2 linked regions of the Paludisphaera rhizosphaerae genome follow. The protein of the gene in region 1 binds, or shares a complex with, the protein of each later gene. Links are inferred from orthologs where the notes say so. Each region holds a gene or a part of one and is shown on either strand. Other genes may lie near its edges. The genes, in order: nusB and rpsJ.

What was found.
Region 2: the proteins of nusB (region 1) and rpsJ are in contact, whole or in part, in a solved structure (PDB 3D3B), measured with the Escherichia coli proteins. The link is inferred for Paludisphaera rhizosphaerae from one-to-one orthologs.

The regions. Positions count from the first base shown.
Region 1 is NZ_JAALCR010000010.1:164,563-171,269, reverse strand. Bases 3,877-6,707 are described here. They hold nusB (transcription antitermination factor NusB), read right to left. Parts: upstream 5,635-6,707; coding sequence 5,119-5,634; downstream 3,877-5,118. Other genes in these bases: rsmH (16S rRNA (cytosine(1402)-N(4))-methyltransferase RsmH), read left to right, coding at 5,970-6,707; G5C50_RS15025 (PHP domain-containing protein), read right to left, coding at 4,286-5,122; ftsY (signal recognition particle-docking protein FtsY), read right to left, coding at 3,877-4,201. Also shown: G5C50_RS15045 (FliG C-terminal domain-containing protein), read right to left, coding at 1-148; G5C50_RS15040 (hypothetical protein), read right to left, coding at 145-1,659; G5C50_RS15035 (DUF1501 domain-containing protein), read right to left, coding at 1,801-3,216; more of ftsY, read right to left, coding at 3,296-3,876. UniProt on the Escherichia coli protein: Part of the processive rRNA transcription and antitermination complex (rrnTAC). The complex forms an RNA-chaperone ring around the RNA exit tunnel of RNA polymerase (RNAP).
Region 2 is NZ_JAALCR010000008.1:226,379-241,974, forward strand. What follows is about bases 6,987-9,782. They hold rpsJ (30S ribosomal protein S10), read right to left. Parts: upstream 8,653-9,782; coding sequence 8,320-8,652; downstream 6,987-8,319. Other genes in these bases: rplD (50S ribosomal protein L4), read right to left, coding at 6,987-7,288; rplC (50S ribosomal protein L3), read right to left, coding at 7,333-7,965; G5C50_RS12760 (glycoside hydrolase 64/thaumatin family protein), read left to right, coding at 8,931-9,782. Also shown: rplF (50S ribosomal protein L6), read right to left, coding at 1-224; rpsH (30S ribosomal protein S8), read right to left, coding at 286-681; G5C50_RS12685 (type Z 30S ribosomal protein S14), read right to left, coding at 832-1,017; rplE (50S ribosomal protein L5), read right to left, coding at 1,109-1,663; rplX (50S ribosomal protein L24), read right to left, coding at 1,725-2,111; rplN (50S ribosomal protein L14), read right to left, coding at 2,173-2,553; rpsQ (30S ribosomal protein S17), read right to left, coding at 2,591-2,929; rpmC (50S ribosomal protein L29), read right to left, coding at 2,977-3,198; rplP (50S ribosomal protein L16), read right to left, coding at 3,263-3,682; rpsC (30S ribosomal protein S3), read right to left, coding at 3,621-4,322; rplV (50S ribosomal protein L22), read right to left, coding at 4,418-4,783; rpsS (30S ribosomal protein S19), read right to left, coding at 4,890-5,171; rplB (50S ribosomal protein L2), read right to left, coding at 5,256-6,113; rplW (50S ribosomal protein L23), read right to left, coding at 6,229-6,555; more of rplD, read right to left, coding at 6,560-6,986; more of G5C50_RS12760, read left to right, coding at 9,783-10,757; and 5 more genes. UniProt on the Escherichia coli protein: Involved in the binding of tRNA to the ribosomes. Part of the processive rRNA transcription and antitermination complex (rrnTAC). The complex forms an RNA-chaperone ring around the RNA exit tunnel of RNA polymerase (RNAP).

The sequences.
Region 1 (6,707 bases):
GCAGGGGCGGGATGGCGGTGATCGACGGCGGATCGATGATCGGCGGCGCGGCCTCGGGCGCGTTCGCCGTGGGCGAGGTCACGCGCGGAGGGTCGCCCATGTCGCGAGCGCGTTGCGTCGGTCGAGCGGACGGGGCCGTCGGATTCATGACCTCCCCCCTCCCTGGGTCGTCCATCGGTTGAGGACGCTGAATGCGGTTTCCGGATTGCGTCGGACGAATTCAAGGACCCGCTCCGTCGGAGCCGGCGTTCCGGGCGTTCCACGGTGGTAGCGCAGATCGCCGCTCCGCGAGGAGGAACTCCGCCGCGAGGGCTGCAAGCCGCCGAGGATCCAGGTGCCGATCGCCACAATGGCCGCCGCGGCCGCCCCCGCACCACCTGCCAACGCCCACTCGCGGGCCGCTCGCCGAGATGACGAGACGGCGACGGATGGAGCGGTATCGACGGGCATCTCGTCGGGCAAGACGTCGACCTTCGGCGGAGCCCACTCGATCCCGTCGTCGTCGGACGCCGCGAGCCGGACCGCGTTGAGGACCAGCCCCTCCGTCCGGTTCATCAGGGCGACGTGGTCCTCGTGGGACGCAGCGCCTCCCTCGGGCTTGCGGGTGGCGTTGTAGTAGTAGCTCCGCGGGACGAGCACCCAGACCTCGCCGTGACGCTTCGCCGGCGTGGGGAGAGCAGGAACGACGACCTCCGGCGCGGGTGCAGGCTCTTCGTCGGTCTCGATCTCCATCGCCCGGTTGAGGCCGACGGACATCCCCGCGTGAGTCGTCGCCGGTTCGTACTTCGGTGACGATGTCTGGACGGTCGGCGCGGGCGTCGTGGCCGGAGGAGGGTCGTGGATCGTGACCGTGACGCGGACGTCCTTGATCCAGTCCAGTTGGTCGCGGATCCGCCGGCTGATCTCGTCCTCGTGGGCCCGGTTGTTGGTCAGGGCGGTCAGTTCGGGATTGCCGGCGTCCAGGTAGCGACGCCCCGCGCCGTCCATGACCGTGATCGATTCCCGCTGAAGGCCGGGCTCGTTGCCGATGAGGATGGAAACGATCGAGTCGACGGTGGGGAGTGGCACGTCACGCCCCCCCTCGGTTTGGATGCTGACGAAGGCCGTCGACTTCACAGTCGGACGAATCCCCCCGCGCTGTTGACTGCGATTGATCCTAACCAGCGAGCTCTCAACGCCGGGCAGATCGTCGATGAACGCCTCGCAAAGCTGGGCTCGTCCGCGTAGAAGCCGGTCTTCCTTCTCACTGGGGCTCTCAAAGAAGGAACTGGCCGGGGCGACGTCGCGCAGCTCCCGGGGCGAGCGCGGTCCCAGGTCGAGCTTGGCGACGAGCGCGGCGGCGGATTCGGCCTGTCGGCCGGCGACGCTCATGCGGCGGTCGTCAATCCGGTACTCGACTCCCTGAGATTGCAGGGCCCGCTCGATCTTGTGGAGGTCGTCGGGCCGGAAGACGCGGCCGGCGGCGAGGTAAACTCGATCAGCCGAGCCGACGGACCAGACGGCCAGACATCCGGCGACGGCCAGGCAGCCGGCCGTGACCGCGATCAATCCCAGCCGCGCTGGCGCGGATCGACCACCAGTCGCCTTGCGGGCGCGGTCGAACCAGTTGCGAAGGCGGGCCGGCGTTCGGCCGAGGGCGTCGATGCGGAAGGTCGCCATCCATCCTCCACGGATCGCCCCCGACGGCGGCGGACCGCGCGACGTGTTCACCCTTCCCTGGGCTCAAGACGCCGGGCGCAACGAGGGCGTCCGTGTTATCCACAATCCGACCGATCTGTCAATCGCGACGGAGCCCAGCCGTCAGCCGAACATGTGGGTCAACGGCGTTCCGTCGGCCAGGGGGAAGGGACGCCCCTCGGGGTCGCGGATCTGGCAAGCTGGGTCGAGGCCGAAACGCCAGAAGATGGTGGCGGCGAGGTCGGCGGGGGAAACGGGGTCAGAGGCCGGCTGCGCGGCGAAGCGGTCGCTGACGCCGTGCACCGCCCCGCCCCGGACGCCGCCCCCGGCCAGAACGGCCGTGTAGCAATCGGGCCAGTGGTCGCGACCGGCCGTTGAATTGATCCTCGGCGTCCGGCCGAACTCGCCGAGGGCGACAATCAGGGTGCTTTCCAGCAAGCCGCGGGCGTCCAGATCCTCGATCAGGGCGGAGAGGCCCCGGTCCATCGGCGGCAAGAGGTGGTCGCGGTGCTGCTCGAAGTTCTTCGCGTGCGAGTCCCAGTTCTGCCCCTGCTGCTGGAAGTCGGCGACGTTCACGAACGGGACGCCGGCCTCCACCAGTCGCCGCGCGACCAGCAGGTTCCACCCCCGCATATTGCGTGCGTACCCCAGCTCCGCGCCGGTGGTCCCGCCCTGAGCCCATTGCCCGTCCGGCACGCCGTAACGGGCGAGCGTCCGGGGGTCCTCGCGACCGATCTCCAACGCCCGAGCGACTTCCTCGCAGGCCAGGAGCCGGTACGCCTTCTCATAATGCCGGCGCATCTCGCGGGCCTGATTCGATGCGGCCTGGGCGTCGATCGCCTCCAGAAGGTCGCGACGGCGACGGCTCCTGTCCGGGCCGACGCCTTCCGCTCCGACCAGCAGGTCCGCACGGTAGGACTGTCCTGCGGGGTCGATCCCGATGCGAAACGGATCGAACGCCGGGCCGAGGAAGCCCGCCCCCTGGCAGGGCGTCTCGACGACGTTGTGGAAGGCGAATGGCAGGATCGCATGGGCGACCGGCAGATCGCGGTCCCGCATCATGTAGGAGACGGCCCCGCCCCAACTCGGGAAGCGCTGGGGGACCGCCGAGAACAGCTCGAAGTCCCCCTGAGGTGGCAGCCGGCCGGTGAAGGTGTGGATCGACGCCGGGTCGTGCAGCCGGTTCTCATGGTGCATCGTCCGGATCAGGGCGATCTTGTGCATCACCCGAGCCGTCATCGGCAGGTGCTCAGAGATCCGGGTGCCGGGGACGCTCGTCGCGATCGTCTTGAACTCGCCGCGGATCTCGGCCGGTGCGTCGGGCTTGGGGTCGAACGTGTCGAGCTGGCTCGGGCCGCCGTAGTAGAAGATCGCGATGCACGACCGGATCGGCGGCAGCGACGATCCGGCGGGACGCCCTTCGGCGCGGGCCCGCAGCAGGCCCGGCAGGTCGAGGCCGAGCCCCGACGCCAGCGCGGCGCTCAAAAGCCCCCGGCGCGTCGGGCCGCTGCAGGCGGATTGCGGACGAGGGCGAGTCATGGCAGCCTCCGGCCCGACCTGTTCAACGGACGTTGAACAAACCGTAGCCGAGCGACCGCCGCCGCGCCAAGGGCCGTGATCAGGAGAACAGAGACTCGACGAAGGCTTCGGCGTCGAAGGGCTGGAAGTCCTCGATCCCCTCGCCGACGCCCAGGAACTTCACGGGAAGCTGCATCGTCTGGCGGACGGCCACCACGACGCCCCCCTTGGCCGTGCCGTCCAGCTTCGTCAGGATGACCCCCGTGCAGCCGATGCTCTTGGTGAAGACCTCGGCCTGGCGGATGGCGTTCTGGCCGTTGGTGCCGTCGAGGACCAGCAGGACTTCGTGCGGCGCCCCGGGGATCTGGCGCTGGACGACCGACTTGATCTTCTCCAGCTCACGCATCAGGTGGGTCTGGGTGTGGAGTCGGCCGGCCGTGTCGACGATCAGGACGTCGCTGCCGCGAGCCAGGGCGCGCTGGCAGGCGTCGTGAGCGACGCTCGCCGGGTCGGCCCCCGGGGCGCCTCGGACGATCTCGCAACCCGAGCGTCCGGCCCAGATTGCAAGCTGGTCGGCGGCGGCGGCGCGGAAGGTGTCGCAGGCGGCCAGCGTGACCGACTTCCCCTCGTTCCGCAGCCTCTGGGAGAGCTTGGCGATCGATGTCGTCTTCCCCGACCCGTTCACCCCGGCGATGAGATAGACGCTCGGCTTCTTGGACGAGACCGCCAGCGTTTCCGGGCTCACGTCGCGCAGCAGTTCCTTGAGCTGGTCCTTGACGAACGCCACGAGGTGCTCGTCGGCCGTCTTCTCAGCGTAGGCTTCCCGCACCGAGTCGATGATTCGGCGCGTGGCCGCAACGCCGACGTCCGCCTGGATCAGCCGGCCTTCCAGCTCGTCCAGGAACTCCTGGTCCACCTTCCGGCCGAACCACGACCGGACGTTGAACAGCTGCGCCGTCTTGGCCAGCCCCTTCTTGAACCGCTCCAGGATCCCTTTGATCGCCATGTCCGCCCTGCAATTCCCTGTTCCCAACCGTCCGTCGCCGACCTTACGCCACGCCGACGAGCGAGGCTTCCGATTCTAACATCTTCACCCAGATCGAGACGCGCCGGCCCGTTCGCGGAGATGCAAAAGGTCCGCGTCGGGGGTGACGTAAGCCCCGACCCGCCGTCCGGGCCGGTCAGCAGCGTGAAAGTCCGAGCCGGCGGTCGGGACGAGGTTAAGGGTCGCCGCCCAGTCGCGGAACCGCCGGCCCACGCGGTTCTGGACGCCCGGACCGGCCACTTCCACGCCCGCCATGCCGGCGTCCGCGAGAGCTCGCAGCGACTCCAGGTTGGTGTTGTACGGGGGGTGGGCCCAGGAGACGACGCCGCCCGCCTTGCCGACCAGGGCGATCGCCTCGAAGGCGTCGAGCCGGAGCTTCTCGACGCACGCAGGACGTCCGTCGGCCAGCCAGCGGTCGAACGCCTCGCGAACGCTGGGCGATTGCTTGGTCCGGTACAGATACTCGGCCAGGTGACGGCGGCCCAAGGCGGCGCGGGGGAAGCAGCGGCGGACGGCCTCCACGTCGACGATCAGTCCGAGCCCTTCCAGCGCTGCGGCCATCGAGCCCAGCCGCTCGGCGCGACTGGCCCGGAGGCGGGCGACGGCGGCCAGGAGGTCGGGGTCGTCGTCGCGGAAGTAGTAGCCCAGGAGGTGGACCTCCCGGGCTCGGTACTCGCAGGTCAGCTCCACGCCGGGGACCAACTCGACGCCCAGCCGATCGGCCTCGGGACGAGCGACCGCCAACGCGGTGACGGCGTCGTGGTCGGTGATCGCGATCGCCGCCAGGCCGACCTGAGCCGCGGCGATCACGACCTCGCACGGGGAGCAGGAGCCGTCGGAGTGGGTCGTGTGGACGTGCAGGTCGGCGTCGCGGCGGTTCACGCGCCGGGGCCTTCCTCAACGGCCGCAGGCGGCGTCGCGGCCTCGGGGGCCGTTTCGACGTCCGGGTCGGCCGCGGCTTCGTCGGCCGGGCGTTCGCCCTCGGCGGAGTCTCGGTTCTGAAGGACCTTGTCGAGGATGCCGTTGACGAACCGGCTCGACTGGGCGGTGCTGTACCGCTTGGCCAGTTCCAGCGCCTCGTTGATGGCGACCTTGGCGGGGACCTCAGGCCGGTGGAGGATCTCGAAGGCGCCGAGACGCAGGATGTTGCGATCGATCGCCGCCATCCGGTCGAGCCGCCAGTTTTCGGCGACCTCCTTGATGGCCTCGTCGATCGCGGGCCCGTGCTGCCGAACTCCCTCAACGAGCCCGAGGGTGAACGCCGCCAGGTCGCGGTCGCGCAGCAGACGGCGGTCGATGAAGCGTCGGACGTCCGGCGTGACGACGCCCGAGTTTTGTTCGAGTTGGTAGAGGACCTGGAGGGCGACTTCGCGGCCTCGGGAACGTCGGGTCATGATGCACTCGCTCTGGCCGTATCGTCGGCCTCGATCAAACAGCACGGCTTCGCCGTCCCTGGTCCGCGTCACGTCTCACGACGGCGCCACTCGACCTCGGATTTCCATCATATCCCTTGACGGGGGGCGTCGAAAAGGGGAGCCGCCGCGGTGAAGTCCGTCTCAAGCCCACCGGGCGGCCGACCGATTGTAAGATGAAGAGGGATCGTCCCGGCCGACCGAGCGCCCGCGAGGGCCTCGGGGTTGACAGGTCTGGGCGGTCGGGTAGAGTCCGCGGCGCCGGCCCGGGAACGGGTCGGTCCAACGTCTTTGGCAGCGAAACGAGCGTCCTGGCCGTGTCAACCGAGAGGCCTCCCGATCCAGACGGGTCCGAACCCCAGCCGCCCCGAGCCGTCCACCGCTCCGTCCTGATGGACGAGGTGATCGAATGGCTCGCGCCGCGTGAGGGATCGATCCTCGTCGACGGAACGGCCGGCGCCGGCGGGCATTCCGCGGCTCTGGCCAGACTCGTCGGCTCCGGGAAGGTCATCGGCTTCGACCGCGACCCGAACATGCTGGAACTGGCCCGCGCGGCGACCGCCGGGCTCCCCGTCGACCTCGTCCACGCGCCGTACAGCGCGATGCGCGAGGGGCTGGCGGAACTCGGGATCGCGGCCGGGACCGTGGACGGCGTCCTCCTGGATCTGGGGCTCTCATCCGACCAGCTCGCCTGGCGGAACCGGGGTTTCAGCTTTGGGACGGAAGGCCCGCTGGACATGCGGTTCGACCCGACCTCGGACGGCCCGACCGCTGCCGACCTGCTTGCGGAGCTGTCGGACGAGGAGCTGGCGAAGGCGTTTTTCGAGTTCGGAGAGGAACGGTTCAGCCGCCGGATCGCCCGGCGGATCGTCGAGACCAGGGAGGCTGAGCCGCTCACGACCACGACCCAACTCGCCGATCTGGTCCGCCGCTGCATCCCCGGGAAGCTGCGGCACGGGCCGATCGATCCGGCGACGCGGGTCTTCCAGGCCCTCCGGATCCTCGTCAACGACGAGCTGGAGCACCTGGATTCGATCCTGGCGACTCTCCCCGAG
Region 2 (15,596 bases), on another replicon or contig:
GCGACGAGGCTGCGGGTCAGGCCGTGGAGGGCCCGGCTCACGCGCTCGTCGTCGCGGCGGGCGACGACCAATTCCTTCTTCGCCTCGTCGAAGGTCACGCTGACCTCGGGACGGTGGGCGTAGCTCAGCTTCCCCTTGGGCCCCTCGACGTTGACCGTCGAGTCGGCGATCGCGACCTTCACGTTGGCCGGTACGACGACCGGTTTGCGACCGATACGGGACATGGCTCCGTCTTCCTCGGATTCGTGGGGTTCGTGGCGTCTCGTTCGAGCGGGACGGGCCGGATCAATAAATCATCGCCAGCACTTCGCCGCCCACCTTCTCGGTGCGGGCCTTGCGGTCGCTGACGATGCCGCGGGGAGTGCTGAGGATCTGGATGCCCATCCCGCCCAGCACCGGCTTCAGCTCCTTGTAGCCGCGGTAGACCCGACGGCCGGGCTTGCTGATACGGTCGATCTTGGTGATCAGCCGCTCGCCGTTAGGGCCGTACTTCATGTGCAGCCGGAGCGTGCGGGCCGGGACGGTGTCGATCTCCTCGAAGTCCCAGATGTAGCCTTCGTCCTTGAGCACCTGGGCGATCCCCCGCCGCATGTTCGACGCGGGCATGTCCAGGTTGGTGCGCTCGATCCGGACGGCGTTGCGGATCCGGGTCAGCATATCTGCGATCGGGTCGGTCATCATGGCGGGGAAGCCTTCCTGAACCGCCGCGGGTAACGCCCCCGGGCTCTGCTTCTAGCGAGCCTCGTTCGGGGATCGTCGGCGCGGCGGGCGACTCGGACGGACGCGTCGATTCGGTTCGGTGTACGGGGTTGGGCTAGGGGGGGGCGGCTCTTACCAGCTCGCCTTCTTGACGCCCGGGATCAGGCCCCGGCTGGCCAGATTCCGGAAGCAGATCCGGCAGATGCCGAACTTCCGATAGTAGGCGCGGGGGCGGCCGCAGAGCCGGCACCGGTTCCGGTGCTGAACGGCGAACTTGCGGGGCGTCTCGGACTTGATCTTCTGGGCCTTGGTCGACATGCTCAACCTTCCAGGACCGTTGGGAGGACGCCTCTCGGCGTCTGGTCGTCTCGCGTCGGTTCGGTGCAGTTAATGGTACGGGTCGGTCGGCTTACTTACGACCGCCGGGCTGACGGAACGGCACGCCGAAGAGGCGGAGCAGTTCGCGGGCCTGGTCGTCGTTCTTCGCCGTGGTGACGATGGTGACGTCCATGCCGTGGGTGTGCTGGATGCGGTCGGCGTCGATTTCGGGGAAGACGACCTGCTCCGCCAGGCCCAGGCTGTAGTTGCCGTGGCCGTCGAAGCTGTTGGGGTTGACGCCGCGGAAGTCGCGGATACGAGGCAGAGCGATGGAGACCAGGCGGTCGAGGAATTCATACATCCTCGCTCCGCGGAGCGTCACCTTGCAGCCGATGTCGTTTCCTTCGCGGAGGCGGAAGCCGGAGACCGACGTCTTGGCCTTGGTGATCATCGGCTTCTGGCCGGTGATCTTCCCCAGGCTGTCGACGGCCGATTCCAGCACGGCCTTGTCCTGGGTCGCCTTGCCGACGCCCATGTTGACCACGATCTTGTCGATCTTGGGGATCGACATCGGGTTCTCAAGGTTGAACTTGGCGGCGACCGCCGTCTTGATCTCGTTCTTGTACAGTTCCTGGAGGCGAGCCATTTCTCGTTTGTCCTGATCGGGGCCGGCGGTCTTCTCAGCTCAGCTCAAGCGCGAACCCGGTTCAATGCTTGGCGGCCTGGGCGGCGTAAGCCTCGGCGTGGGCCTGCTTCTTGGGGCCGAGCGTCCCGAGGCCGGTCCCGCACTTGCGGCAGTAGCGCTCCTTACGGCCCTCAGAGGTCAGCCGGGCACCCTGACGGACGCCGCGGTTGCACTTGGGGCAGAAGAGCATGACGTTCGAGACGTCGATGGGCATTTCCTTGGAAAGCCGGCCCCCCTGGGGGTTCTTCTGGCTCGGCTTCATGTGCTTGTAGACCCGGTTGACCCCCTGGACGACGACCTTGTTCTTCGAGGGGAGGGAGCGCAGCACCTTGGCGATGCGGCGGTTCTCGGGCGTCCCCTTGTCGTCGCCGGCGATCACTTCGACCTGGTCGTCTTTGCGGATGTTCATGTCTTGCTCGCTGAGGGGGACTGGGTCCGCCCGGGGGGTCGGGGCTCGGTCCGGGTCGTCGTCAGACGACCTCGGCGGCCAGGCTGATGATCTTCATGAACTGGCGGTCGCGCAGCTCGCGGGCGATCGCACCGAAGATGCGGGTGCCGCGGGGGTTCTTTTCGTTGTCGATCAGGACGACGGCGTTGCGGTCGAACTTGACGTAGCTGCCGTCGCCCCGGCGGGCCTGGGTGCGGGTCCGGACGACCACGCAGCGGACGACGTCGCCCGCCTTCACGTCGCCGCCGGGCGAGGCCTTCTTGACGCTGGCGATGATGACGTCCCCAATGCCGGCCACGCGTCGCTTGTACCGCGAAGCGCTGCCGCCGAGGACCTTGATGCACATCACTTCCTTGGCGCCCGAGTTGTCGGCCACGTCGAGCCGGGTCTGCATCTGGATCATGGTCGGTGGACCTTTCTTCGTCGCTCAGTGGGGCCGATCACTCGGCGGGGGCCGCGGCGGCCTCGCCCTCGCCGGCGAGCGCCTGCTGGGCGCCCTTGCGGATGATCCGGACCAGCCGCCACCGCTTCAGCTTCGACAGCGGCCGCGTCTCCATGATCTCGACCACGTCGCCCACGTGGGACTCGTTGGTTTCGTCGTGGGTGTGGCAGACGGTCCGCCGCTTCATCAGCTTGCCGTACTTGTCGTGGGGCACAAGCCGCTCGACGACGACCCGGCGGGTCTTGTTCATCTTGTCGGACATCACCACGCCGACCTCCGTCTTGCGGGGGCGGCGGGCCGGCGCTGGTTTGGCGTTGGCGGGGCTGGGCTGGCTCATCGTGCGTGCTTCGGTCCTGGGTTTGGGCGGGGGACGGCCCCGCAAGGTCAGGAGGCGGCCCCGGCGGTCTTCACGCGATCGATCTCGCGCTGGCGGAGGATCGTCTTGATCCGCGCGATTTCGCGCTTCGCCTTGACGATCTCGCTGGGGGCCTCGAGCCGCTCCGTCTCACTCTGGAGACGAAGGCGGAACAGGTTCTTCTGGACGTCCTTGAGCTGCAATTCGAGCTGCTCGTCGGAATGTTCGCGGAGTTCGGAGGCCTTGCTCATGGTTCCTTCTCGCTTCCGGTCGTCGCGTCGCGGCGGACCGCCCGCCCCGAAGGGCGGGCTCGGCTCAGACGGTCGGCCGCCGGGTCACGAACCGGCAGGCGACGGGCATCTTGTGGGCCACCCGGTTGAACGCGGCTCGCGCGGCGTCCTCAGTCAGGCCCGAGATCTCGTACAGAATGGTCCCCGGCTTGACGACCGCGGCCCAGAACTCGACCTCGCCCTTGCCCTTGCCCATTCGGGTCTCGGCCGGAATCGCGGTCACGCTCTTGTGGGGGAAGATCCGGATGAACAGCTTCCCGCCACCCTTGACGGCCTGGCTGGCGACCACGCGGCCCGCCTCGATCGTCTGGGCGCTGATCCGCCCCGGCTCGAGGGTCTGCAGTCCGTACTCGCCGAACGACACGTAGTTGCCCCGCGTCGCATTACCTTTTACGCGGCCTTTTTGGCTTTTTCGATACTTGACCCGCTTGGGCATCAGCGCCATCGACGGCCTCCGTCTTCAAATAGTCGCCCTGGTTGACCCACACCTTGACGCCGATGTGCCCCTGGGCTGTCTTCGCCTCGGCGAATCCGTAGTCGATCTTCGCCCGCAGCGTCGACAGAGGTACCGACCCCTGCGCCGCCGCCTCGGTCCGCGACATCTCGGCCCCGCCGAGCCGCCCGGACAGCTGAATCTTGACTCCCTTGGCCCCCCCGTCCATCGTCTGCTCGAGGGCCCGCTTCATCGTCCGCCGGAAGCTCGACCGCTTCTGCAGCTGTTCGGCGATGTCCTCGCTGATCAGCTGGGCGTCGATCTCAGGACGGCCGACTTCGACGATCTTGATCTCGATCCGGCGGCCGGTGAGGTTCTGCAGCTCCTCCTGGAGCTTCTCGACCTCGGCCCCCTTGCGGCCGATCACGACGCCGGGACGGGCCGTCGACAGCAGCACCGTGACCGCGTCCCGCGTTCGCTCGATCTCGATCTTGGGGATGCCGGCGAAGCCGTACTTGTTCTTGATGAACTTCCGGATCTTGAAGTCCTCGACCAGCAGGTCGCTGAACTCGTGCTTGGAGGCGTACCAGCGGCTCCGCCAGTCCTCCATCACGCCCACCCGGAACCCGGTCGGTCGCACCTTCTGGCCCATCGCTCAGCGTCCCCCGCCTTGTTGGATTCGCATCTCGTTTCCTCGCGTCTCGTCGTCCTCGGCGGGAATCGCCCGGCCGGGGCCTCGCGGTCGGCTCACTCCTCGTCGAACTTCGAGTAGTCCTCGAGCCCCACGATGATATGGCTGCTGCGGCGGCGGATCAGGTAGGCCATGCCCCGAGCCCGCGGCATCAGCCGCTTGAACATCGGGCCCCCCTCGCCCCGGGCGTCCACGACCACCAGGTCGCCCACCCGCTTCACCCCCCGGTCCTCGGCGTTGGCCATGGCGCTCTTCAGCACCTTCTCGACCAGCCGGGCGCCGCGGTGGGGCATGTACTTCAAAACGTCCAGCGCATCGTCGGCGTACTTCCCGCGGATCAGGTCCAACAGCGGCATGACCTTCCGCACCGAGATGCGAGCGAAACGGTGGCTGGCCGTGTATTCGGCGACTGTGCTGCTCATACCGGGGTCTCGCTTTCAGTCCGACGGGGCGGGGCCGGCCCCGCCGTCCTCGACCTTTCTCGTCTTCGATCCAATGTTTCAGGAGGCCGGGAAAGGCCGCCTCGTATTACTTGCGGGCGCCCTTGGCGGCCTTGCCGCCGTGGCTGCGGAAGGTCCGCGTCGGGGCGAACTCGCCGAGCTTGTGGCCCACCATGTCCTCGGTCACGTAGAGCTTCACGAACGTCTTGCCGTTGTGAATCGCGAAGTTCTTGCCGATGAACTCAGGCACGATGGTGCAGGACCGCGCCCACGTCTTGATCGGCTCGCGGCTCCCCGAGGCGTCGGACTTGGCAGCCTTCTCAAGCAGCCGCTCAACGACGTACGGCCCCTTCTTCAGCGAACGTCCCATGTCTGCGTCTTCCCTTTGATTGCGATGTCGGTCGGCCAGGAGGCGGTCGGGTGAGGGCCCCGCCGCCTCGGGCGGGGCTCGCGGTCAGATCTTCAACTGGCCGTAGCGGACGCTGGTGCGACGGCGGATGATCATCTTGTTCGACTGCTTGCGACGACGACGGGTCTTCCCGCCCTTCGCCAGCACGCCCGTCGGCGACTGCGGCGTGTGGCCCTTCGACCGACCTTCGCCGCCGCCCATCGGATGGTCGACCGGGTTCATCGCCATGCCGCGGACGTGCGGCCGTCGGCCCAGCCAGCGCTTCCGGCCGGCCTTGCCCAGGCGGATGTTCATGTGGTCGGCGTTCCCGACCACGCCGATCGTCGCCCGGCAGGTCGACGGGATTCGGCGAACCTCGCCCGAGGGCAGCGTGATCTGGGCCCAGTCGCCTTCGCGGGCGGTGAGCGTCGCCGAGACGCCGGCCGACCGGCAGAGCTTGGCCCCGCCGCCGGGCTGCATCTCGAGGTTGTGGATCGACATGCCGGTCGGGATCTTCGACAGCGGCAGGCAGTTCCCCAGCTTGGGCTCGGCGTCGGGGCCCGAGGCGACGGCCATGCCGGCCTTCAAACCTTCGGGGGCCACGATGTACCGCTTCTGGCCGTCCGGGTAGACGATCAGCGCGATCCGGGCCGAGCGGTTGGGGTCGTATTCAATGTGGGTCACCTGGGCGACCTGGCCGTCGCGGTCGTTGCGCCGGAAGTCGATGATCCGGTACATCCGCTTGTGGCCGCCGCCGCGGTGGCGGGCCGTGATGAAGCCCTGGTTGTTCCGGCCGCCGGTCTTCTTCAGCGGTTCGGTCAGCGACTTCTCAGGCTTCTTGTTCTTGTCGGTCAGTTCCGAGAAGTCGGAGACCGACGCGTTGCGGCGGCCCGGACTGGTCGGCTTGTAGTAGCGGATGCCCATCGCTTATTCCTCTCGAGGGGACTGGCCTGCGGCCGGCGCCCCTCGCTCGTCTTCGCGGCGTCGGTGGTCCCGGGGGGCGGGCGACCGGGCCCGCCGCGTCCCATCCTTCAGCTGATCAATAGAAGTCGATCCGGTAGTCGTCGTGGAGGGCGACGATCGCCTTCTTCCAGCTCCGGGTGCGGCCCTGCTGGAGGCGGACCCGCCGCAGCTTGCCCTTGCGGTTCTGGGTCCGGACGTCCTTCACCTTGACGTTGAACAGGGCCTCGACGGCCTCCTTGATCTCCGTCTTGCCGGCGAGCTGGTTGACCTCGAAGGTGTAGGCGTTGTGCCGTTCCGAGAGGTGCGTCGCCTTCTCAGTGATCAGAGGCCGGACGACCACCTGGTGGGGGTCGAGGGCGGGGCCTTTACGGGTGTAGGCCGGAGCCCGGCGGAGCGTAACCATGGAATCAGGCCTCCACGGCGCGACGCGCCGGCTGGGACTTCACGCGTTCGATCAGGGCCGCCAGCGCCTCACGGGTGAGGATCAGGTAGCGCTGCTTGAGCACGTCGTAGGTGTTGAACTCGGCGACCGGCGCCACCTGCACGCCCTCGATGTTCCGGGCGCTGCGGTAGAGCGTCGGGTCGGCGGCGGGGAGGCCCAGCAGGATCGAACGGCCTTCCAGGGTCCGCCGCGAGGCGACGGCCTTGGTCTCGCCGACGGCCTCGGCCGCTTCGGCCTCGGTCAGGTCGGGCCGACGGATGGCCTTGAGGGCCTTGGCGACCACCTGGGTCTTGGGGGCGTCCAGCTTCAGGCCGTCGATCACCAGCGCCTGGCCGTCCTGGAACTTGGAGAGCAGGGCCATCCGGACGGCGGCCCGCACGGCCCGCTTGGGGATGCTGTAGCGGTAGTCGCGGTTGCGGCGGGCGAAGGCGACGCCGCCGCCCTTCCGCTTGTTGGTCCGCTTGGCGCCGGCGCGGGCGTTGCCGGTCCCCTTCTGGCGGAACAGCTTCTTGCCCGACCCGGCGACGTCGGCCCGGCCCCGCGTGTTGACGGTGCCGACCCGGCGGGCGGCCAGGTGCATCAGGACGACGTCGTGAAGGAGCTGCTTGTTGACCTCGCCGCCGAACGCGGCGGGGTCGACCTGCTCGTCGCCCACTTTGGCGCCGTCGACGTTGTAAACGGGAATCGTCAGCATGGCGGTCGCTTCCAATTTCGGAGGGTCCGGTCCGCGAACCCGGCTCAGGCCTTGTTGGTCTGACGGACGGTCAGGTAGCCGCCGTTGGGGCCGGGAACGGCGCCGCGGAGCAGCAACAGGTTGTTGGCCGGGTCGATCCGGACCACTTCGAGGTTCCGCACGGTCACCTGGGCGTTCCCGAACTGACCCGGCTTGCGGATGCCCTTACGGGTCCGCGACGGGTCGGCGCTGGGGCCGGAGGAGCCGGGATGGCGGTGCATCCGCTTAACGCCGTGGGTCGCCCGCAGGCCGCGGAACCCGTGCCGCTTGATGACGCCGCTGAAACCGCGACCCTTGCTGGTCCCGGTGACGTCGACGTTCTTGATCTCGTTGAACACCTCGACGGTCAGCTTGAGGCCCGGCTGCACGTCGACGGCCGACTCCTGGCGGATCTCGCGGATGTACCGCTTGGGCTCGGCGTCGACCTTCTTGGCGTGGCCCCGCTCCGCCTGGGTGGCGTTCTTCCGCTTCTTGTCGTCGAAGCCGAGCTGAACCGCGTGGTAGCCGTCGACCTCGTCGGTGCGGACCTGAAGCACGGTGCAGGGGCCGCACTCAAGAACCGTGATCGGGACGGCGGTGCCGTCCTCCTGGAAGATCTGGGTCATGCCGATCTTCCGTCCCAGCAGTCCCACTCGCATCGTCGAACTCCGTGTGCAACCGGTGGCGGCGCTACCGCCGGCCGATGCCGGGGCCCGAAGCAAGTGCTTCCGAGACGCCGGCGGGCCTCGCGGCGAGGCGTGTTCCAATTCAACCTGGGGTGGGGAGGCGGGCTTCGGCGGGAGGGTCGCAGCCAGGCTTATCGGCGATCCCTAATCCGGCGTCGGGGCTGTCTCTCGGCCGAGGGCCGATTGAGGCGTCCGACGCGTCCGGACGTGCACGTACCAGTCGTACGCGGTCCGGGAAGCCATGAACCCGAAGCGACGACTTTACCAGCCGCCGCCCGGAATTTGCAAGCGTTTCTTTCTTTTATACCGCTCGCTCGGCCCGGGCGCTCAGGCGCCGGCCGGCGAGGCCTTGATCTTGATGTCCACGCCCGCGGGCAGGCTCAGCTTGTTCAAGGCGTCAATGGTCTTGTTCGTCGGCTGAACGATGTCGATCAGTCGCTTGTGGGTCCGGATCTCAAACTGCTCCCGCGACTTCTTGTCGATGTGCGGGCTGCGGAGCACGGTGTACCGCTCGATCCGCGTCGGGAGGGGGATCGGTCCGTGCACGATGGCTTCGGTCCGCTTCGCCGTGTCGACGATGTCTTTGGCAGACTGGTCCAGGATGGTGTGATCGTATGCTTCCATCCGGATCCGAATGCGTTCGTTGCTGATGCCCGCCACCGCAATCACGTCCTTCCCGAAACCCGGCCGACCCGGGGCGAGTCCGTCTCGCCCAAATCGCACGTCACGCAGGAAAGTAAGAGTGTATCGCGACCCCCCCAGGGCGTCAACGGCCGGCATCGCCCTTTTTTCATGGAATTTTCGCTGCGACCCTCACGCGGAGCTCTCCATCACGCTTGGCATCGTGATCGTTCCACTTGACGCGGCGGCGTCTTACGTTTCGAGCAGCCAGTGGGCTCGACGGCCCGCGGAATGGATCGAACACCAGGAGCCTCGCGATGTTCCGGCCCCGCTTGTCGCCCGTCTGGGTCCATCCGTCAGCCCCTCGCGCCGCCGCCAGGCCGGGCCGTCGGCCGCGGCTCGTGGCTCGGGCGGAGGCCCTGGAAGCCCGAGCGTTGTTGACCACCTACACCATGCCTCTGGTCAACAACACCCACCTCGACGCCTCGAAGCATCCCGTCTACGTCGGCGGATTCTCGACGGCGAGCGGGCTGACCCTGCAGCCGGGCGCGACGGCCGGGCAGTTGGTCTTCGGCCCGGCGGGGAACACGGATCTCGAGGTCGACAGCTATCCCGTCGGCGGGGGCGCCGGCCAGTTCAGCTCGATCGTCTTCGACTCTTCGCAGCCCATCGACGGCGGCCGGATCTACTTCTACGTGATGGGTACGAACCAGGCGGGGCCGACCTTCCCGTTCGGGCAGCAGCCTTCGTATTCTTCACAATACATGTTTGAGTACGTCGAGCTGACCGAGCCCGCGACCGGCGGCTTGCCGACCATCAACCTCTCGACGGTCGACGCCTTCAACTTCCCGCTCACGCTGACGCCTCATAACGCGGCTGGGGACTACCTCGGCCAGGTCGGCCAGCCCTTGCAGGGGGCGAGCGCTAACCGATCGGCGATCGCCAGGGCGTACACGGCCTTCATGACCGTGCCCGGGCGCGAGGCCTACAAGTCTCTCAAGGTGGACGCCTCGCAGCAGCTTTTGAACCCATACACATACCTGATGCAGACCTCCGGGACGAACCCGCTCCCGTCGAAGACCACGGACCCGCTGAACACGGTCTTCGACACGTCTCTGAATACGCTCTTCGCCTCGAGCGGCTGGAGCGTGACGGGCTCGGACGGGCACGTGTACGTCGCGAAGAAGGGGACGTATCAGTACGGGAGCTTGCGAAATCCCGTCTTCCCCTGGCGACTCGTCAAACTCGAGGGGCTGGAGTTCAAGGGGAACGGCGACAAGCTACACGTCTTCAACCCAGTGGGCGTGAACGTGGCGGTCGGGGCCAACGGCCAGGCCATCACAGCGAGCACGACGCTTCGCTCGACGCCCGCCTTCCTCCGAGGGAGGGCCCGGGGCGGGCTCCGAGGGGAGAACTCCGCGCAGTTGAACAAGATCACGCTCACGAACGCCCCGGCGGCGGGAACGCTGGAAGTGGGGATGTACGTCTTCGGTCAGTATTTCGACCAGAAGGACGGCAAGGCGACCAACTACATCACGGGGATTTCCCGCGACTGGTCGGGGAACACCGTGGTGACGCTGAAGCACGCTCTGCCGTGGGCCGTGACCAACGATCAGGTCGTTTTCTCGCCAATCCCCGACCTGTCGATCATGAAGGCGTCGAGCGGGGCGATGACCTTCGGCGCTTCGGGCTTCTTCGCCGACGCCGCGACTCAGGGCGTGACCGGAAGCGAGGCCACGGTCCTGCTGAACATCGAGAACCAGATCGACTCGGCCCTGAACCGAGGTGTGGCCGTCGTGCCGAGCGTCCAGGGCATGCCGGGCCCGTTGACTCCCTCGCAAACGGGCTACGCCAGCCAGTACTGGGGGACCGAGTCCAACTGGTATCCGGCGAGCCAGACGCAGAACGAGTTTGCCCTCTTCATGCACACCGCGACCATCAACAACTCCGCGATCTTCGTCCGCCCGACCAATCCGGCGTCGACGAAGACCGGCGCCCCGATGGGAATGGCCTACGGCTTCAGCTACGACGAGAACCCCGGCCCCGTCCCCCCCGCGCCGGCCGGCCAGGCCCAGGTCCCCTCGAAGTTCGACCCCGTCCCGTCCGCGACGACGACCATCACCATCACACTGGGGCCGTGGTGATTTCGGTTGACGACGCTGGCCCAGCCTCTCGGTGTTCAGACGATGATGGCGGTCCCGACCGAACTCGTCCCCGAGGTGCGAGCCTTGCTGGCTCGTAAGAAACAGGGGGCTTGATCTTCAACCACAAAAGCTGGGGGGGGTCGTAGGCCCACATAGGCCGCCGATCGCGCGACACGCGTGCGGCTATCCCGCGACCGCCTTTTTCACCTACGACGATTTTCGACTTCGGACTCGCCCCCCACGAGCCAGTGGTCGGGAAGAACGTAGCATGACAGCCCGCCGAGGTTCCGTCAAAGCTCGTTACACATTCCTCCCGAACTGGATGTCCAGCGTCCGCAGATACGTCTGCAAGCCGGCGTCCTGGATGGGGAGGAGGTAGGCGGGGACGCCGGACTCGTTGTAGTGGGAGTGCCAGAGGCCGGGAGGGGTGACGAAGGCCGAGGCCGAATGCCAGTCCACGCGGATTGGGTCGACGATTCGGCCGTCGGCGCCGAGTTCCTGGCCGACGAGGGTGTAGCAGCCGGGCTTGGCGTCGAGGATCAGGTCGAGCGCCACCGACTGGTGCCGGTGCGGGGCCTGCACGGCGGCCACCGGGAGGATGCCGAACATCGCCCAGAGCGTCGGCGTGACGGTCCGGGTCAGCGGGCACGATTTGTTCGCCAGCAGCACGCTGACGCGGTTGCGGTTCTTGGCGTGGGGGTCGGCCTCGGCCCTGGCGAGTTCGGCCCTGGCCTCCGCGGCGGGGTAGAGGGTGGGGCGGAACGTGGGGGTCTCCACCTTCGCGCCCAGGTAGCGAACCATCGGCTCGTCGTGGACCCAGTACAGCGCGGCGTCCTCGTCGGCGAAGTGGACCGCGTCGTCGCCGGCCGGGAGCGTGACGAAATCGCCGGTGCTCCACGGGAAGACTTTGGCGCCGAAATCGGTCCGCCCCCGCCCACGCATCACGTAGTAAAGCTGTGACGACGCATTCGGCCGAACGCGGATCGACTCGCCCGGCAGGATGTGCATGAAGCTGGCGAGCAGGCTCGGGCTCGTCGCCGGCCCGGGCTGGCCGAGCTTCTCGCTTAGGTCGAGCGGGATGATTCCCGTCGGTCCCTGTTCGTGCAGCGAGGCGGGGAAGTCGGCGAACGGGATCGGCGGAATGATCCCCGCGCCAATGGGGTCGGCGGCGCGGCTGTACTCGAAGTACTGGCCGTCGCGCGTCAGTTCGCTCACCTCGTCGGCCGTCTTCTCGCGAGTCGTCGTGGCCACCATGTTCGACCTCCTCCCGGGCTGGAGAGTTTCGCCCCCTGCGCGTCGCAGGACCTGGCCCGCGTTCCCGCTCGGCGGCGACACCTTCAGCATATCGCGACCGCCCCAGGATCGAGTAGGCGTCTCGATGGATCTCCCGACTCCGGCGCGATACCCTCAAGAGAGACCAACCCATGACGCCTGTCCGATGCGCCAGTTAGAAGCGGGGGAATCCGCGATGTCCATCCTCCCCAACGACGCCCCCGAATTCGGCGCGGCCGATTCGAAGAAGGCTCCGACGCCGCGGCGTCGACACAGCCTCGTCGACTACTTATGGCTGCTGGCTCTGCTCGTCGTCCTGATCGCCATTCTGTTGCCGTCCCTGCGGCTCGGCAGCCCCACGATGGTTCGGCGATCGCAGTGCATGGGCAACTTGCGAGAAATCGCCAGGGCCCTGAACGCCTACGTGATGGAACACGGAGCCTTGCCGCCGGCCTACACGGTCGATGCGGACGGCCGTCCGTTGCATAGCTGGCGCACGCTCATCCTCCCCTATCTCGGCCAGGGATCTCTCTATGAGTCGATCGACCTCGCGAAGCCCTGGAACGACCCGGCCAACGCCAGGGCGTTCGAGACGCCGCTGCAGGTCTACCAATGCCCGAATCTGGCCGGATGGCTCTCGAACAAGACCATCTACCGGGCGAGCGTCGGCCCTCACGCCTTCTTGCGTCCCGCCGAGCCGCGACCACTCGCTACGATCACCGACGACAAGGCGACGACCCTCGCCGTCATCGAAGTCGACCACGAAAGCGCCGTCCCCTGGATGTCGCCCGAGGACGCCGACGAAGCCATCATCGAGGGCCTCGGGGCCGACTCGAAACTCGTGCACCCCGGCGGCCTGCACCTGACGACGGCCGACCGTTCCGTCATCTTCGCGTCTCCAGAACTCCGGCCCGATCTCCGCCGGGCTTTGATCACCGTCGACGGCGGCGAGGCCGTCTCACGCGACCTGCTCATCCGGTGATCGTGTTCGCTGGCCCGGCCGAAAGCCCCCATGGATTTCCCCGCCGACGTGGTGGATCCTCGAGAGATAAACTACATTTGTAAAACTAGCTCCCGCTCAGAGAAATCACGCTCATGTCCACCCTCTCCGGCTACGACCCCGATTTCCCCGAGGTTCCCAACGAGTCCTCGGGCTCGGGCTGCCGCGGGTTGGTCGTCCGGTTTCTCTTCATCGTCTGCGCCCTCGTGCTTCTGTCCGCGCTCTTGCTGCCGGCCTACCGCTCGGCGCGGTGGAACGCGAAGCGGGCGCAATGCCTCAGCAACATGAAGCAGATCATGCTGGCCCTGAACAACTACGCCGAGGACCAGGGCTCTCTGCCGCCCGCCTACTCGGTCGACGCGAACGGCCGACCGCTGCACAGTTGGCGGACGCTCATCCTCCCCTATCTGGAACACCGCGAACTTTACGACTCGATCGATCTCAAGAAGCCCTGGAACGATCCGGCCAATGCGAAGGCATTCGAGACAGTAGCCAGCGTTTACGACTGCCCGTGCATCATCGTCGATCCTGCGTATAGCTGCCCGGAGCTGCGCGGCAAGTCGTGGAACAAGACGGTCTACCGAGCGAGCGTAGGCCCGCACGCCTTCCTTCGGCCCACGGAACCGCGACCGCTCGCGACGATCACCGACGATCCGGCCTGGACGCTCTCGGTGATCGAGGTCGACCAGGCGAACGCCGTCCCCTGGATGGCCCCGGAGGACGCCGACGCGGCGATGATCCTGCGGCCTGGGGCGGACTTGAAACTCCAACATCCCGGCGGCGTCAACGCCGCTTTCGCCGACGGTTCCGCCGTGTTCCTCAAGACGACCGTCGCGCCCGAAGTCCGCCGGGCCATGATCTCGGTCGACGGCGGCGAGGCCGTCTCGCGCGAGCAGGTCATCAAGTAACGATGAGCCCGGCGCAATCCAAAAACCCCTATGGATTTCGTCGTTGACGTGCGGTACTCTCGGGAGTGCGCAGCGACATCTGTAAAACACAAGGTCGCACCCAGGGGACTCCGCCCATGTCCACCTTCCCCGGCGACGATCCCGACCTCCAAGAAATCCCCAAGAAGGCCGCCGGATCAGGCCGAGGCCGCCACATTGCGGCTCTCGTGGGAGCGGCCGTCGCGATCACGCTGATCGGGTTCTTGCTGCCGGCCGTGAGCGCGGCGCGTGAGGCGGCGAGACGCTCGCAATGCGTTTGCAACCTCAAGCAGATCATGCTGGCCCTGGTGAACTACGCGGACTCCGAGGGAGCGCTGCCGCCGGCCTACACGGTGGACGCGAACGGCCGGCGGCTGCATAGCTGGCGAACGCTCATCCTGCCCTACCTCGAACAGCGCAGCCTTTACGAATCGATCGACCTCTCGAAACCCTGGGACGACCCGGCCAACGCCAAGGCGTTCGCGACGCCGGTGATGGTCTACTCGTGCCCCAGCACGACAGCTCCGCCGACGAACGCCACGGTCTACCGGGCGAGCGTCGGCCCGCGCGCCTACCTGCTGCCCACGGAACCGCGACCGATCTCGACCATCACCGACGGAACCGCGTCGACGCTCGCGATCGTCGAGGTCGCTTTCGAGAACGCCATCCCCTGGATGTCTCCCGAGGACGCCGACGAGGCCATGATCCTACGGCCTGAGCCGGACTCGACTCTCCAGCACGTCGGCGGTCTGAACGCCGGGATCGCCGACGGCAGCATCCGGTTCCTCAAGGCGACGATCAGGCCCGAAGTCCGCCGAGCCCTCATCTCGGTCGACGGCGGTGAGACGATCCGGCCGATCGACGGCGTCGACACGATCAAGCCCGTCGACGACGGCCAGATGCTCAAGCCCGAAGAGTGGTGACAGGCCCGTGACTCTCCCTTCCAGCAACGATCCTGAGTTCCGCGACCCCGCAAAGGCGAAATCCGCCTCGCGCGGTCGATCCTGCCTGATTCAGGCCCTCCTGACCACGGCGATCCTGGCGTTGTTGGTCGCGCTCATGCTGCCGGCCGTCCGAACAGCGGGCGAGGCGGCGAAGCGTTCCCAGTGCGTCAACAACCTGAAGCAGATCATGCTGGCCCTGCACAACTACGCCGATGTCTACGGGGCCCTGCCACCGGCCTATACGGTGGACGCCGACGGCCGACGGCTGCATAGCTGGCGCACGCTCATCCTGCCGTTCCTCGAGCAGAACGACCTGTACCAGGCGATCGACCTGGCGAAGCCCTGGGATGATCCGTCCAACTCGAAGGCGTTCGCGACGCCCATTCACCCCTACTGGTGCCCCAGCGCGGACGATCCGCCGACGACCAGCACGGTCTACCGAGCAAGCGTCGGCCCGCACGCTTTCCTGCGCACCACCGAGCCGCGACCGTTCGCGACGATCTCTGACGGAACCGCGGCCACGCTCGCCGTCGTCGAGGTCGCCCCCGAAGACGCCGTCCCCTGGATGAGTCCGGAGGACGCCGACGAGCCTCTCATCCTGAAGCTCGAGCCCGACTCGAAGCTCCAGCATTCCGGCGGCGTGAACATCGGCTTCGCCGACGGCAGCGTCCGATTTCTCAAAGCGACCATCCCGCCC